3 regions of the Nocardiopsis sp. CNZ308 genome follow, and region 1 is predicted to be linked to each of the others. Evidence: predicted binding sites of a transcription regulator. Region 1 holds the regulator's gene; each other region holds the start of a gene.

What was found. The regulator LexA, encoded in region 1, represses DNA repair genes until DNA is damaged. The targets are predictions, from matches to a motif close to TCGAACANNTGTTCGA.
Region 2: uvrA (excinuclease ABC subunit UvrA) is a predicted target of LexA. The motif match lies at 3,179-3,194, and genes of this name have one in related genera.
Region 3: recA (recombinase RecA) is a predicted target of LexA. The motif match lies at 2,613-2,628, and genes of this name have one in related genera.

The regions. Positions count from the first base shown of each region.
Region 1 covers NZ_SHKJ01000001.1:651,378-656,673, forward strand. Annotated here, with positions in the region: gene nrdR (transcriptional regulator NrdR) at 1-382, opposite strand, end outside; gene lexA (transcriptional repressor LexA) at 1,038-1,757, shown strand; gene EV372_RS02810 (alpha/beta hydrolase family protein) at 1,866-2,954, shown strand; gene EV372_RS02815 (hypothetical protein) at 2,968-3,594, opposite strand; gene EV372_RS02820 (hypothetical protein) at 3,915-4,505, opposite strand; gene leuS (leucine--tRNA ligase) at 4,592-5,296, opposite strand, start outside.
Region 2 covers NZ_SHKJ01000001.1:289,326-294,621, forward strand. Annotated here, with positions in the region: gene uvrA (excinuclease ABC subunit UvrA) at 83-2,917, opposite strand; gene EV372_RS01240 (TerC family protein) at 3,247-4,278, opposite strand; gene EV372_RS01245 (glycosyltransferase family 4 protein) at 4,619-5,296, opposite strand, start outside.
Region 3 covers NZ_SHKJ01000001.1:4,063,391-4,068,686, forward strand. Annotated here, with positions in the region: gene EV372_RS17580 (ATP-dependent helicase) at 1-2,295, opposite strand, end outside; gene EV372_RS17585 (DUF3046 domain-containing protein) at 2,371-2,565, shown strand; gene recA (recombinase RecA) at 2,741-3,877, shown strand; gene recX (recombination regulator RecX) at 3,870-4,454, shown strand; gene EV372_RS17600 (prolyl oligopeptidase family serine peptidase) at 4,534-5,296, opposite strand, start outside.

The DNA.
Region 1 (5,296 bases):
AGACGCTGGCGAAGTGCAGGTAGGCGACCTCGTCCAAGTCGCGCATCGGCCCCAGGATGGCCAGGCCGATCTCGTGGGCCGGCACCTCGGCCAGGCCGCGGCCGCGGATCTCCTCCTCGACCTGCTGGCCGAGTTTGGCCAGGGCGTCCTCGGAGACGGGGCGGCCCTGGCAGGCCCGGCGCACCCCGGCGATGATCTTGGTCCTGCTGAAGGGCTCGGTGACCCCCGAGCGCTTGGCCACCATCAGCAGGACGGTCTCCTGGGTGGTGAACCTGCGCTCGCAGACAGGGCAGGACCGGCGGCGTCGGATGGCCGCGCCGTCGTCGGTGGACCTGCTGTCGATCACCCGGGTGTCCGGATGGCGGCAGAACGGACAGTGCACCCTGGTTCACCTGCTTCTCTCACCGAACGACAACGCCTAGGTACCACTAAACCACAACTTCTGGGCAATTGCCCCTGTCGCCACACCAGATGTTGTGGTCGAACCTAGACTTCTTCCCGACCCGCCGCAACCCTGGCACGGGCGTGTCACGGACACGGCCGAAGGGCCGCGCGGCATCGCGGTCCGCGGCGACGGGGTGGGGCGGGGAGGTCGGCGCGGGCGGATCGCTGCGGGGGGCGGCCCGGCACCGCGCTCAAGGATAGCGTCGCCGACCGGAGCCCCCGCGCCCCGGTGGCGGGCGTCGGAAGCCCGGCGCCGCGGGGATTTCGGTCGAGCCCACGCCCCGGGATAAGACCCCCGTGCCTGGCCGGAACCGCTGTCACGGACACGCGTTCGCGCATTCCGGGGACAACAGCGCGTGAACGCGTGTACACACGTAAGTGCAGGCCGGAAATTGTCCGCGAATACGCGCGACGGCAATTGTCCCCAGCCTCGAACGCTTGTTTGATATCACCGTGTGCAACGACTAAAGTTGACCTTGATTTCACACCGGTTTCGCCATCACGTGGACCCCCAGGTCGGCACGGTCGCGGACCGGGGGTGGCCAGTCACACAAGCAGGCCCTGACCGAACCGAATGCCGAGGAGGCCCGGCCGTGCCGGAGGAGAATCCCGGAACCGCAGACACCGCCACCGTTCTCGCACCAGCGGAGAACACGGGCGGGTCCACGCCCGAAGCCCCCAAACTCACCGCGCGCCAGCAGAGCGTGCTGAACTGCATCCAGCGCTATGTCCGGGAGCGGGGTTTCCCCCCGTCGATAAGGGAAATCGGGGAAGCGGTCGGCCTGTCCAGCCCGTCCAGCGTGGCGCACCAGCTCAAGGTCCTCCAGCGCAAGGGTTACCTGCACCGCGACCAGAACCGGCCGCGCGCGGTGGAGCTGCGCACGCCCGGGCGCGCATCGGGGCGGACCCTGGTGCCCGAGGACATCGACCTCTCGCGCGCCGCCGCCGTGCCGCTGGTCGGCCGGATCGCCGCCGGTGGTCCGATCCTGGCCGAGGAGTCGGTGGAGGACGTGCTCGCCCTGCCGCGCCAGCTGGTGGGTGAGGGGCGCCTGTTCATGCTCACCGTGGTCGGCGACTCGATGACCGACGCCGCCATCACCGACGGTGACATGGTGGTGGTGCGCCAGCAGCAGGACGCCAACAACGGCGACATCGTTGCGGCGCTGCTCGACGAGGAGGCGACAGTCAAGGTACTGCGCCGCGAGGAGGGCGGCCACGTGTGGCTGATGCCGCGCAACGAGGCCTACGAGCCGATCAACGGCGACGACGCCACCATCCTCGGCAAGGTGGTCGCGGTCATGCGCCGCGTCTGAAGCGCCCGCGTACCCGCGTCTCCGGTCCCTCTCCCCTCGGAGGGATCGGGGGCGCTTCCCCCTGTGGACGGCGCGGGGCCGACGGGCGCGGGCCGCTAGGCTGAGAAGGTGTTCACACGTGCCTCCTCCCCCGCCGCCCGCTGGCGCACCGCACTGCTCGGTGCGGCGAGCGCCGTCCTGTTGACCGCCTCCTGCGCCCCCGCCGACGACCGGGCCGCCGAGGCGCCGGGGGCCGGCGGCGTCGAGCGCGAGGTGGCCTTCGAGGGCGGCGGGCACGAGGTGTCCGGCACCTTCCGGATGCCCCAGGACGTCTCCGGCACCGTTCCGGGCGCGCTCATCATCTCCGGCAGCGGTCCCACCGACCGCGACGGCAACAGCTCCGTGCGCCCCAACGCCGACACCAACCAGAACCTGTCCCGGGTGCTCGCCGGGGTCGGGGTGGCCTCGCTGCGCTACGACAAGTACGGCAGCGGTCCGGACTTCGAGACGCCGGGTCCCGGAGAAATCACACCCGTGGACCCCGTGGTCTTCGACGAGCAGGTCGCGGCCGCCTACGAGGAACTCGTCGCCCAGCCCGAGGTGGACCCCGGGCGGGTGGTCGTCGTCGGGCACAGCGAGGGCGCCCTGTACGCGCTGCGCGCCCACGAGCTCATCGGTGCGGAGCACCCCTCCCCCGCACTCGTACTCGCCGCGCCTCCCGGTACGCGCTACCTCGACCTGATCGACCGCCAGCTCACCGAGCAGATGCGTACCGTCGAGGCCTCGGGCCAGATCGAGGAGGGGCAGGTGGTCCAGCTGCTCTCCGACGCCCGCGCCGGACGGGCCGCGATCAGGTCCGGGCGTTCGCTCGGCGACGTGGAGATGCCCAGCGGGGGCGTGTTCGGTGTCTACACCCCGGTCAACGAGGACTTCCTGGCCTACATGGACGCCTTCGACCCCGTCGACCTGGCGGAGGACCTGCCCGGGGGCACCCCGGTGCTGGTGCTGTGGGGGGAGCAGGACGCGCAGGTCTCCCGGCAGGACGTGGACCGGCTGATGACCGGTCTGGACGGCGCGCGACGGGTGGACGTCCCCGACACCGACCACATCTTCCGCCGCTACCGGGACGAGCCCGGGGCCACGGTCCTGGACGAACAGCGCCCCTTCGCCGAGGAGGTCGCGCCCGCCCTGGAGGAGTTCCTGGGCGCGGCCTGGTAGCCGCGCCGGGACCTCACTCGGGGATGGAGTCCGGCAGCGCCTCGGTCACGGACAGCGCGAACTCCCCGGCGCCCGCGACCGTGCGCTCCCGGTCGCCCGGGTTCTGCGCGTCGTAGCTGGCCGCCAGGCTGTAACAGGTCTCCAGGTACAGGTTGGACACCCGGGCGCCGACGCAGGCGACCGTGTACGGGTCCTCCTGGACCCAGGCGACCGCCTCCTCGCCGACGCCTTCCAGCTCCTGCGCGTCGTACTGGGAGGTGGTGGTGCGCAGGTTGTCGGCGGCCGTCGTGACGCCGCCCGGGTCGGGGGCTGCCACGGCCACCAGCGTCGCGGTGGCAGGAACCTGTGCGCCGGGGCCGCCGGGGGTCGCCCACCGGCACTGCCAGCCGGAGCCGAACGCCTCCTGCGGGCCGCCGACCGGTTCCTCGACCTCCAACTCGTGGTCGGGCACCAGTTCGTCCAGCGTCCCGGTCTCGGCGACGGAGCACTCGGGCGCCGCCCCGAAGGCGCTCGCCTCCGGGGTGTCGCGCGCCACCACGTACCAGATCGCCCCGGCGGCGAGTACGACCAGCACCAGGGCGGCGGCGACCACGGCGACGGTGGCGCAGCCCCGGCTCTGCGGTTGGACGGAGGCCACCACCTCGGGCGCGGGCTGCTGGAGGTGGGGCTGCTGCCACGGGGATCCCGGGGGCGGCGGATACTGCCCCTGCGGGGCCGGATGGGGGTGGTAGGCCTGTTGTTGCCCGTGGGGTTGTGGTGCCTGAGACGGCGGAGGCTGTTGGTGCCCTTGCGACTGTGGCGGGTGTGATTCCAAGGGACCCTGCTGCCCCTGCGGCTGCTCATGCGTTTGCGGCGTCTGTGGCTGCTCGGATTCACGCTGGCCGTGCGACTGCTGCGGTTGCGGAGGCTGGTGGGTTTCCTGGGGCTGCTCGGGATCCCTCGGGTCGGGGTGCTGGTCGCTCACAGGGCCTCTCCGAGCTGCACGGCGAACTCCACTGCCAGGTCCCGGGCCTCGCCGAAGTCGACCGGCTCGGTGCCGGAGGTCCCGGCGTAGGACACCCGCACCAGCAGGTTGTCGGTGGGAAAGGCCAGTTCGGCGGTACCCGGAGTCTGGCCGCGCCACACCCGGCCCTCCCCTGTGGGCAGTTCCACGGCCTCGCCGCGCACCGGCGCCAGGGCGCTGTAGGCCTCCCTCGCCCGCTGGGCGCCGGTGACCGGTTCCTCCCCCGTGGTGTCGGTGAAACGGGCGGACAGGTCCAGCCGGAGCACACCCTGCGGCCCCTCGGTCAGACCGGCGGAGGACCACGAGCACATGGTGCTGTCGCCGTCCGCCAGGGGACCCCGCTCGGAGGACTCCAGGACCGCGCCGGGCACCAGGCCGGTGACGAGCGCGTCCGAGACCACCGCGCACCCGGGCGCCGCGGCGTGGGCGTCACCGCCCCCGGGCACGCCCGGATCGTCCCCGGACAGCCACAGCCCGCCGCCGATCGCCACCGCGGACAGCACCACCGTGCCCGCGCCGATCACGGCCACCCGCGCGAGGGGACCCACCCGGCCACCGCCTCCCTGTCGGTCACCGAGCCGACCGCACACGGGCGGCGGCCGCTGCGCGCGGCCGCCGCCCCTCGTGTGCCCGGTCAGCCGACGACGATGTTCACCAGCTTGGGCGCGCGCACGACCACCTTGCGGATCTGCTTGTCGCCGATGAAGCCCTGTGCCTTCTCCGAGGCCAGGGCCAGCCGCTCCAGCTCCGCCGGGTCGATGTCGGGCGCCACGGACAGCTTGTCACGGACCTTGCTCTGCACCTGCACCACGCAGGTCACGGACTCCTGCACCAGCAGGGCCGGGTCGACCTCGGGCCAGTTGCCGACGGCGACGCTGCCGCTGCGGCCGAGCTTCTCCCAACCCTCCTCGGCCACGTAGGGCGCGAACAGGGACAGGGAGACGGCCACGGCCTCGGCGGCCTCGCGGACCGCCGGGTCGGCGGCGCCGGGGCCGGAGTCGATGGCCTTGCGGACGGCCGAGACCAGTTCCATGGTGCGGGCGATGGCCACGTTGAACCGGCGGGACTCGACCAGGGCGGTGATCTGGTCGACGGTGCGGTGCGTGGTCCGGCGCAGGTCGGTGTCGCCCTTGGCGGGGTCGGTTCCCGGCGCGCTGGCCGCGCCCGCCTCGCTCATCACCCGGTAGGCGCGGTTGAGGAACTTCTGCGCGGCGACGACGGAGACGTCGGCCCAGTCCACGTCCTCCTCGGGCGGGGAGGCGAAGAGCATGGTCAGCCGGACCGCGTCCACGCCGTAGGCGTCGATCTCCTTGCCCAGGTCCACGCCGTTGCCCAGGGA
Region 2 (5,296 bases), 360 kb from region 1:
GCCAACCCGACGGCCACGGGCAGCGCGGCGCCCCGCCCCGCGGGGACCGGGACGGGGCGCCGCGCTGGCGTCGGGCGCGGGATCAGAGCATCTTGGCCAGGAAACGCCCGGTGTAGGACTCGGCCACCGCGGCCACCTCCTCCGGGGTTCCCTGCGCGACCACGGTGCCGCCGCCGGAGCCGCCCTCGGGACCCATGTCGATGACGTGGTCGGCCGTCTTGATGACGTCGAGGTTGTGCTCGATGACGATCACCGTGTTGCCGGTGTCGGCCAGCCGGTTGAGCACGCCCAGCAGCTTGCGGATGTCCTCGAAGTGCAGGCCGGTCGTGGGCTCGTCGAGCACATACACCGTCCGCCCGGTGGAGCGGCGCTGGAGCTCGGCGGCGAGCTTGACCCGCTGCGCCTCACCGCCCGACAGCGTCGTGGCGGGCTGGCCCAGCCGCACGTAGCCCAGGCCGACGTCGGCCAGGGTCTGGAGGTGGCGGCGGATGGCGTTGATCGGCTCGAAGAACTCCAGGGCCTCCGAGATCGGCATGTTGAGGACCTCGGAGATGTTCTTGCCCTTGTAGCGGACCTGGAGGGTCTCCCGGTTGTACCGGGCGCCGTGGCACACCTCGCAGGGCACGTAGACGTCGGGCAGGAACTGCATCTCGATCTTGAGCGTGCCGTCTCCGGAGCAGGCCTCGCAGCGGCCGCCCTTGACGTTGAAGGAGAACCGGCCCGGCTGGTAACCGCGCGTCTTGGCGTCGGTGGTCTGCGCGAACAGCTTGCGGATGTGGTCGAAGACCCCCGAGTAGGTGGCCGGGTTGGAGCGCGGGGTCCGCCCGATGGGGCTCTGGTCCACGTGCACGACCTTGTCCACCTTGTTCGTGCCGTTGACCCGCAGGTGGCGGCCGGGCACGTCGCGCGCCCCGTTGAGCTCCTTGGCCAGCGCCTTGTAGAGGATCTCGTTGACCAGGGTGGACTTGCCCGAGCCGGACACGCCGGTGACGGCGGTGAACACGCCGAGCGGGAAGGCGACGTCGACCCCGTGGAGGTTGTTCTCGCGCGCTCCCCGGACCACCAGCTCGTGGCCCCGGGTGAGGGGGCGGCGCTCCACGGGCACCTCGATGCCGCGCTTGCCGGACAGGTACTCGCCGGTGAGGGAGTCCTCGGAGGTGAGCAGCTCGTCCACGATCCCCGAGACCACGACGTGGCCGCCGTGCTCACCCGCGCCGGGGCCGATGTCCACGACCCAGTCGGCGGCTCGGATGGTGTCCTCGTCGTGCTCGACGACGATGAGCGTGTTGCCGATGTCGCGCAGGCGCTGGAGGGTCTCCAGCAGGCGCGCGTTGTCGCGCTGGTGCAGGCCGATGGAGGGCTCGTCCAGCACGTACAGCACACCCACCAGACCGGAGCCGATCTGGGTGGCCAGACGGATGCGCTGGGCCTCCCCGCCCGAGAGCGAGCCCGAGGAGCGCGCCAGGCTCAGGTAGTCCAGGCCGACGTCGAGCAGGAAGCCGAGCCGGGCGTTGATCTCCTTGAGCACCTGGGCGGCGATGACCGCGTCGCGCTCGGAGAGCGTGAGCGCGGCCAGGAAGGCCGCGCTGTCGCTGAGCGGCATCTGGGCGACCTCGGCGATGGACTTGCCGCCCACGGTCACCGCGAGCACGACCGGCTTGAGGCGCGTGCCCTCGCAGGTCGGGCAGGGCACGGTGCGCATGTACCCCTCCAGCCGTTCGCGGCCGTAGTCGCTCTCGGTCTCGGAGTGGCGGCGCTTGACCCAGGGGATGACGCCCTCGAACTCGGTGTAGTAGGAGCGGTTGCGCCCGTACCTGTTGCGGTAGCTGACGTGGACCTGGGTGTCGTGCCCCTCCAGCAGGGCCTTGCGGGCGCGGCGCGGCAGCCGCTCCCAGGGGGTGTCCAGGTCGAAGCCGATCGCCTCGCCCACCGCCTTGAGGATGCGCTCCCAGTAGCCGCTGTTGGGCCCGCCCGACCAGGGGCCGATGGCGCCCTCGGCCAGCGTCCTCTCGGGGTCGGGGACCAGGAGTTCGGGGTCGACCTCCATGCGGGTGCCCAGGCCCGAGCACTCGGCGCAGGCGCCGTAGGGGGCGTTGAAGGAGAAGGAGCGCGGTTCGAGCTGTTCGAAGGACAGGTCGTCGTAGGGGCAGTACAGGTGCTCGGAGAAGACCTTCTCGCGGTCGGGGTCCCCGGCCTCCACGTCCACGAAGTCCAGGATGATGGTGCCCCCGGCCAGCTTGAGCGCCGTCTCCACCGAGTCGGTCAGGCGCCCGCGGGAGGAGGGCTTGACGCTGAGGCGGTCCACGACCACGGCGATGTCGTGCTTGTCGTAGCGGCCCAGCTTGGGCGCCTCGTCCAGGCGCACGGCCTGCCCGTCCACCACCGCGCGGGTGTAGCCCTTGGACTGCAGGTCCTTGAACAGCTCGACGTACTCGCCCTTGCGTCCGCGCACGACGGGGGCGAGCACCTGGAAGCGGGTGCCCTCCTCCATCTCCAGGACGCGGTCCACGATCTGCTGCGGGGTCTGGCGGGCGATCTCGCGGCGGCACTCGGGACAGTGCGGGACGCCGATGCGCGCCCACAGCAGCCGCAGGTAGTCGTAGACCTCGGTGATGGTGCCGACGGTGGAGCGGGGGTTGCGGCTGGTGGACTTCTGGTCGATGGACACCGCCGGGGACAGGCCCTCGATGAAGTCCACGTCCGGCTTGTCCATCTGCCCCAGGAACTGGCGGGCGTAGGCCGACAGCGACTCCACGTAGCGCCGCTGGCCCTCGGCGAAGATCGTGTCGAAGGCCAGCGACGACTTGCCCGAACCGGACAGGCCGGTGAACACGATCATGGAGTCGCGCGGCAGGTCCAGCGAGACGTCCTTGAGGTTGTGCTCCCGGGCTCCCCGGACTACCAGTTGTTCGACCATCGAGTGAGACATCCTTCGGCTCTGGCGCACAGGACGCGGACCCCGTCGCGTGACGTCGGCTGACCCGTGTGGAACTTCGCGTGCGGCGGTCGGGGCCTCCCGGAGACCGCCCGGGCCCCGGAGGCGGGCCGCTGAGGAGAGGGGGGAGGACGCTCGCCTCTCCCGCCCGTCCAGCCTAACGACCGCCGACGACGGTTTCTTCCACCTCGCGAAACAAGGCGGCACCCCGGCGCCGGAGCGCTCAGGGTGCCACCACTATAGACGAACGGCTGTTCGAATCCGGCCGTTTCCCGGAATGTCCTCGACGCGCCCGCGGGCCCGCCGTCCGCTCAGGAGCGGTCCGCCGGGGAGTCGACGGAGGGGTCGCGCTCGGTCTTGAGCTCGGGGTTCTTGCGCTCGTCGGCGCGGGACTTGACCAGGCTGCCGACGATGGTGATGGTCATGATGCCCAGGATGACGGTCAGCGACAGGCCGATGCCGACCTCGGGCACGTGCACGCCGTTCTCGTGCAGGGCGTGCAGGATCATCTTGACGCCGATGAAGACCATGATCGCCGACAGGCCCCAGCTGATGTAGGCCAGGCGGTCCATCAGACCGGCCAGCAGGAAGTACAGCTGGCGCAGGCCCAGCAGGGCGAAGGCGTTGGCGGTGAAGACGATGTAGGCGTCCTGGGTCAGACCGAAGATCGCCGGGATGGAGTCGACGGCGAAGACCAGGTCGATCATGCCGATCGCGACGATGACCATCAGCATCGGCGTGATGTGGCGGCGGCCGTCGAGCTTCACGGTGAGCTTGGCGCCGTGGTAGTCGTCGGTCACCGGCCAGAAGCGCTTGAGGAGGCGGACCACCGGGGTCTGGGTGAAGTCCTTCTCCTCCTCGTCGCCCTTCATGTGGTCGCGGACGATCTTGTAACCGGTGTAGATCAGGAAGGCGCCGAAGAGGTAGAAGACCTCGCTCCAGGCGTTGATGACCTGGGCGCCCAGGACGATGAAGATACCGCGCATGACCAGCGCGATGACGATGCCGACGAGCAGGACCTCGTGCTGGTACTTCCTGGGCACCGCGAAGGAGCCCATCAGAAGGTAGAACACGAAGAGGTTGTCGATGCTCAGGCTCTTCTCGGTGACGAACCCGGCGAAGTACTCGGCGCCCGCGGCGCCTCCGCCGAAGTACCAGACACCGAAGCCGAAGATGATGGCGATGCCGATGTAGAAGGCCGCCCACCAGGCGGCCTGCTTCATGCCGAACTCCTGGGGGCCCTTCGTCTTGCTCCAGGGATGGTCGACGATGATGAGGTCGATCACCAGGATGGCGACCATGGCGCCGATGGTGGCAGCCCACAACCACAAGGGAACGTTCACGGACGGTCTCTCCTCCGGTCAGTGCGCGCGAGCGGTGTGCACGCACGTCGAACCACCGGAGGTCTCTCCCGCTCGCAGCGGAGCGCTGCGAACCGGCGGCACCGGGAGGACGACATTGTCCGCCGTGATGACGACACCGCCGCGACAGGGATACTCCCCTCACGTGTCAGGCCAGGATACCGGTACCGCACCGTGGGCGGCACACACCGGACCGTAGTCCAGGATGACATCTCCACCCCCGCGAGGTGAAGTCCCGGTGGAGGTAGCATCGACCGCACCCCGGGGACAGGTCCACCCGACCCCGGGGCCATCCCGCCCCCGGGCCCCCGCGCGTCCCGCCTCACCTCCGCAGCACCGCCTTGTACACGCACGCGGCGGCCTCCACCGCGTCCTCCTCGCTCGGCAGCGCCTTGGCCGCCTCGCGCGAGCGCGCCCGCAGGTCCTCGGCCAGCGCCGGGTCGTCCAGCACCCGGCCCACGGCGGCGGCGAAGGCCGCGGGATCCCCCGGCGGCACCATCAGCACCGTCCCCGAGTACAGGTCCGGGATGCCGCCGACCCGCGTGGAGACCACCGGCAGCCCCGCGCGCAGCGCCTCCATGATCACCAGCGAGGGCCCCTCCCACTGACTGGTCAGGCAGAACACGTCCGCCGCCGCCAGCAGGTCGGCCACGTCCGCGCGGTGCCCCAGCATGCGCACGTCCGCGCGCATCTCCGCGGCCGTGTCGTGCAGCTGCCCCCACAGGGGCCCGTCCCCGGCGATCGCCACCACCGGTTCGGGGCGGCGGTCGGCGATGGCCGGCGCCGCCGCCAGGAGCATGTCCAACCCCTTCTGCTCGGCCAGGCGGGCGACGGTCAGCAGCAGCGGCCGCTCCGGCAGCACCGCCAGGTCGGCCCGGGTGGCCTCGCGCCCGTTCACCGGAGCGCCGGTCTCGGGAGCGGCCACCACCGCCAGCCGCGCGTCGCGCGCCCCGACCGAGCGCAGCCTGCGCACCAGGTCGCCCGACACCCCCAGCACCAC
Region 3 (5,296 bases), 3.4 Mb from region 1:
CTCCACCTCCTCGGGGTCCAGCGCCACCAGGTCGGCCAGCTCGCCCGGCCGGTCCCAGCCCCCGGCGTCCGGCAGGCGCAGCACGATCCCGTCGTCGCCGTGGACGACCTGCGCGTCCGCGCCGAACCGGTCCCGCAGCCGCCGGGCCAGGGCCATCGCCCACGGCGCGTGCACCCGCGCGCCCAGCGGGGAGTGCACGACCGCGCGCCAGTCGCCGACCTGGTCACGGAAGCGCTCGACGAGCACGGTCCGGTCGTCGGGCACGTGCCCGGTGGCCTCCCGCTGCTCGGAGACGTACTCCACCAGGTTGCGCGCGGCCCACGCGTCCAGCCCCGCCCCCTCGGCCAGGGCCAGCGCCTCCGTCGGCTCCGCCGCGGCCAGCTCCCGGGTCAGGGCGCCCACCGCCCGGCCCAGCTCCGCGGGCCTGCCCTGCGCGTCGGCCTTCCAGAACGGCATCCGGCCCGGCCGCCCCGGCGCGGGGGAGACCAGCACCCGGTCGGCGGTGATCGCCTCGATCCGCCACGAGGTGGACCCCAGCACGAACACGTCGCCCACCCGCGACTCGTAGACCATCTCCTCGTCCAGCTCGCCGACCCGGGTGGGCGCCCGTCCCGGCGCGGGGTCCCCGTCCCGCCCGGTCAGGTGCACCCCGTACACGCCCCGGTCGGGGATGGTGCCGCCGCTGACCACCGCCAGCCGCTGCGCGCCAGGGCGCGCCCGGAGCACGTCCGCCTCCCGGTCCCACACCAGGCGGGGGCGCAGCTCGGCGAACTCGTCCGAGGGGTAGCGGCCGGAGAGCATGTCCAGGACCGACTCCAGCACCGTGTCGGCCAGGTCGGCGAAGGGCGCGGCCCGCCGGACCAGGGCGGCCAGTTCGGACACCGGCCAGTCGTCCATGGCGGCCATCGCCACGACCTGCTGGGACAGCACGTCCAGGGGGTTGCGCGGCATCTCCAGGCGCTCGATGGCGCCCGCGCGCATCTGCCCGACCACCACGGCCGTCGCCAGCAGGTCGCCCCGGAAGCGGGGGAGGAACACCCCGCGCGAGGTCTCGCCCACCTGGTGCCCCGCCCGGCCGACCCGTTGCAGGCCGCTGGCCACCGACGGCGGCGAGGCCACCTGCACCACCAGGTCGACCGCGCCCATGTCCACACCCAGCTCCAGGCTGGAGGTGGCCACCACGCAGCGCAGCCTCCCCTGCTTCAGCTCGTCCTCGATCAGGGTCCGCTCGGCCTTGGACATCGAGCCGTGGTGGGCGCGGGCGACCACCGGCGGGCCGCCGCGGCTGTGCCCGGACTGGGCGATGACCTGGGCGGGCACCTCCTCCGGCGGCAGACGCCTGCCGTGCCGCTCGGCGTACAGGTCGTTGACGCGGGCGCACAGCTTCTCCGCGGTGCGGCGTCCGTTGGTGAACACGATGGTGGAGCGGTGGGCCTCCACCAGGACCAGGACCCGCCGCTCCACGTGCGGCCACAGGGACCCGCCGCCCGCGCCCCGGGCGTCCCCGTCGCCCTCCGCGCCGCCGGAGGGGCCGGTCGGCTCCGGGACGCCGGGCTCCTCCATGTCGGGGACGGGCACCACCACGCGCAGGTCCATGCCGGGGGAGCCGGGCGGGGCCACGACGTCCGCGCCGCCCAGGAACCGCGCCACCAGGTCGGGCGGGCGCACGGTCGCCGACAGGCCGATCCGCTGCGCCGGGCGGTCCAGCAGGGCGTCCAACCGCTCCAGGCTCAGCGCCAGGTGCGCGCCGCGCTTGCTCCCCGCGAGCGCGTGCACCTCGTCGACGATGACCGTCTCCACCCCGGCCAGCCCCTCCCTGGCCCGCGAGGTGAGCACGAGGAACAGCGACTCGGGCGTGGTGATGAGCACGTCCGGCGGCCGGGTGGCGAGCCTGCGCCGCTCGGCGGCGGGGGTGTCGCCGGTGCGCACCCCCACGGTGACCGGGGACAGCGCGTGCCCCCCGGCCTCGGCGGCGGCCGCGATCCCGGCCAGGGGGACGCGCAGGTTGCGCTCCACGTCCGCCGCGAGGGCCTTGAGCGGGGACACGTACAGCACCCGGCAGCGGCGGGCGCGGTCCTCGGGGACGGGGGCCGAGGACAGCCGGTCCAGCGACCACAGGAAGGCCGACAGGGTCTTGCCCGAGCCGGTCGGGGCCACCACCAGGGTGTTCCTCCCGCGCTGGACCGACTCCCAGGCGCCGGTCTGGGCGGGGGTGGGGCCCGCGGGGAAGGCCCGGTCGAACCAGGCCCTGGTGGCGGGTCCGAAGCGTTCGAGGGGGCTGGGCTCACGGCTCATGCCGCCAGTGTGCCCGCGGGCGGCGACAAAGGGGAGGGGGCGCGGCGGACGCCGCCATCACCGATACTGGGCCCGATGAGACTCACGGTTTTCTGGCACAACATGCACGAGCAGTTCGGCGAGGCCTACGCGCAGAGCGTGGCCCGCGACCACGTCCTGGAGGGGCTCGGGTCCCGCACGGTCGAGCAGGCCCTCGCCGACGGGGCGGCGCCCAAGGAGGTGTGGCGCGCCGTGTGCGACGCCTTCGACCTGCCCGCCTCCAGACGCTGATCCGGCGGCGGACCTCCCGCGAGGCCGCATCCGTTTCGTACGCCACATCGAACACAGGTTCGGGTAGGGTGGGTTATCCACAGGCGGACGTGGGACGTCGCGATTGTCGTAGCGACCGCGTAGCGTCGTGCTCACCATGAAGAAAAAGGCATCCACCCAACAACAGGGGTATCCCGTGGCATCTGGAGACCGAGACAAGGCTCTCGAAACAGCGCTCGCCCAGATCGAGCGGCAGTTCGGCAAGGGCTCCATCATGCGCCTGGGCGACGACGACCGCCCGCCGGTGGAGTCGATCCCCACCGGGGCGATCGCGCTCGACGTGGCGCTCGGCATCGGAGGCCTGCCCCGGGGCCGCGTCGTGGAGATCTACGGCCCCGAGTCCAGCGGTAAGACCACCGTCGCCCTGCACGCGGTGGCCAGCGCCCAGCGGATGGGCGGCATCGCGGCCTTCGTCGACGCCGAGCACGCGCTCGACCCCGAGTACGCCAAGAAGATCGGCGTCAACACCGACGACCTGCTGCTCTCGCAGCCGGACACCGGCGAGCAGGCGCTGGAGATCGTCGACATGCTCATCCGCTCCGGCGCGGTCTCCATCATCGTCATCGACTCCGTGGCGGCCCTGGTGCCCCGCGCCGAGATCGAGGGCGAGATGGGCGACAGCCACGTCGGACTCCAGGCCCGCCTGATGTCCCAGGCGCTGCGCAAGATCGCCGGTGCGCTCCACCAGACCAACACCACCGCGATCTTCATCAACCAGCTGCGCGAGAAGGTCGGCGTCATGTTCGGCTCGCCCGAGACGACGACCGGCGGCAAGGCGCTCAAGTTCTACGCCTCAGTGCGCCTGGACGTGCGCCGCATCGAGACGCTCAAGGACGGCACCGACGCGGTCGGCAACCGCACCCGCGTCAAGGTCGTCAAGAACAAGGTCGCGCCGCCCTTCAAGCAGGCCGAGTTCGACATCCTCTACGGGGTGGGCGTCTCGCGCGAGGGCAGCCTCATCGACCTGGGCGTGGAGCACGGCATCGTCCGCAAGTCGGGCGCCTGGTACACCTACGAGGGCACCCAGCTGGGCCAGGGCAAGGAGAACGCGCGCAACTTCCTGCGCGAGAACGCCGACATGGCCAACGAGGTCGAGAAGAAGATCAAGGAGAAGCTGGGCGTGCCCGTCAAGGGCGACGACAGCGCCTCCGGCCCGGCCGCCGAACCGGCCAAGGCCGCCGCGGAGGCGGCTGCGGACCCGGCCGCCGCGGCCAAGGCACCCGCCAAGCGCGCCGCGGCCAGGACCCCCAAGGCGCCCGCGGCTGATGCGTGAGGGGAGCCGGTCCCCGGACCGGCGCCACCCCGAGGACGACGGCCCCTCCCCGGGCGGGGCGGCCCCGCCCGGGAAGGACCCCGAGGCCGAGGCCCGCGCCCTGGTCCTGCGGATGCTCACCCACTCCCCGCGCACCCGCGCCCAGCTGGAGCGGGCGCTGCACCGCCGGGAGTACGAGGAGGAGGTCGTCACCTCGGTCCTGGACACGTTCGGCGAGGCCGGGCTGATCGACGACGCCGCCTTCTCCCAGGCCTGGGTGTCCTCCCGCCACCACGGCAGACGGCTCTCCCGCCGCGCCCTGGCCCAGGAGCTGCGCACCCGCGGCGTGGAGGAGGACACCGTCCGGGAGGCCGTCGGCGAACTCAGCGACCAGGACGAGGAGGAGGCCGCCCGCGACCTGGCGCGCCGCCGCCTGGCCGCCACCCGGGGCAGGGACGAGGAGACGCGGATCCGCCGCGCCCTGGGCTTCCTGGCCCGCAAGGGCTACTCCGCGGGCCTGTCCTACCGGGTGGTCCGCGAGGAACTCGAACGCGAGGGCGTGGAGGCCGAACTCCACGCCCCCGACCCCGACTTCTGAGCCGTCGCCGCCGACAGCGGTCGGGCCGGTGGCGTCCTGCGCTGGGACCGCCCGCCCCGCCCGCTCCGTTTCCGGAGGGTCAGTCGCTGACGGCCGTCGGGCCGGTGGTGGCCTCCGCGGGCCTCGGGGATCCGCCGTCCTGCCCGTCCTGCCCGGGGTCCCGCGCGAGCGCGTCGGCGCTGTCCTCCGCGCTCGGGGCGTCACCGGACTCCCCTGCGACCTCCGCGCCGGGCGCCCGGGAGCCCTCCGCGGCCGGTTCCGCGCCGTCCCCGGCGGTCCCGGTCTCCGGCGGAGCGGTCACCAGCTCCAGCGGCGCCACGTCGGCCTCGAACCCGAACACCCGCGCGTAGAAGGCCAGCTCCGTCTCCAGGGAGCGGATCCGCGCCTCCTGCCCGGTGAACCCGTGTCCCTCGCCCTCGAACTCCACCAGCGCGTACGGCGCCCCGCGCCGCCCCAGCGCCGTCGCCATCGCCGTGGCCTGGTCCGGGGTCACGACCCTGTCCTCCAGGCCCTGCACCAGCAGCACCGGCACGTCGATCTCCCCGGCGCGGTTGACCGGGGAGCGCTCCCGGTACCGCTCCACGAACCCCGGCAGCGTCCCCACCAGGGAGTCCAGGAACCGCGACTCGAAGTCGTGCGTGGTCTCGCTGAACCCCAGCAGGTCGGTGACCCCGAAGAGGGACACCCCGCACGCGAACGTGTCCCCGGTCAGCGCCATCAGCGCCGTGTACCCGCCCGCGCTCGGACCGCGGATGGCCAACCTGCGGGGATCGGCCACCCCCTGTTCCACCAGGGCCCGGGCCGCGGCCACGCAGTCCTCCACGTCCACCACGCCCCACTCC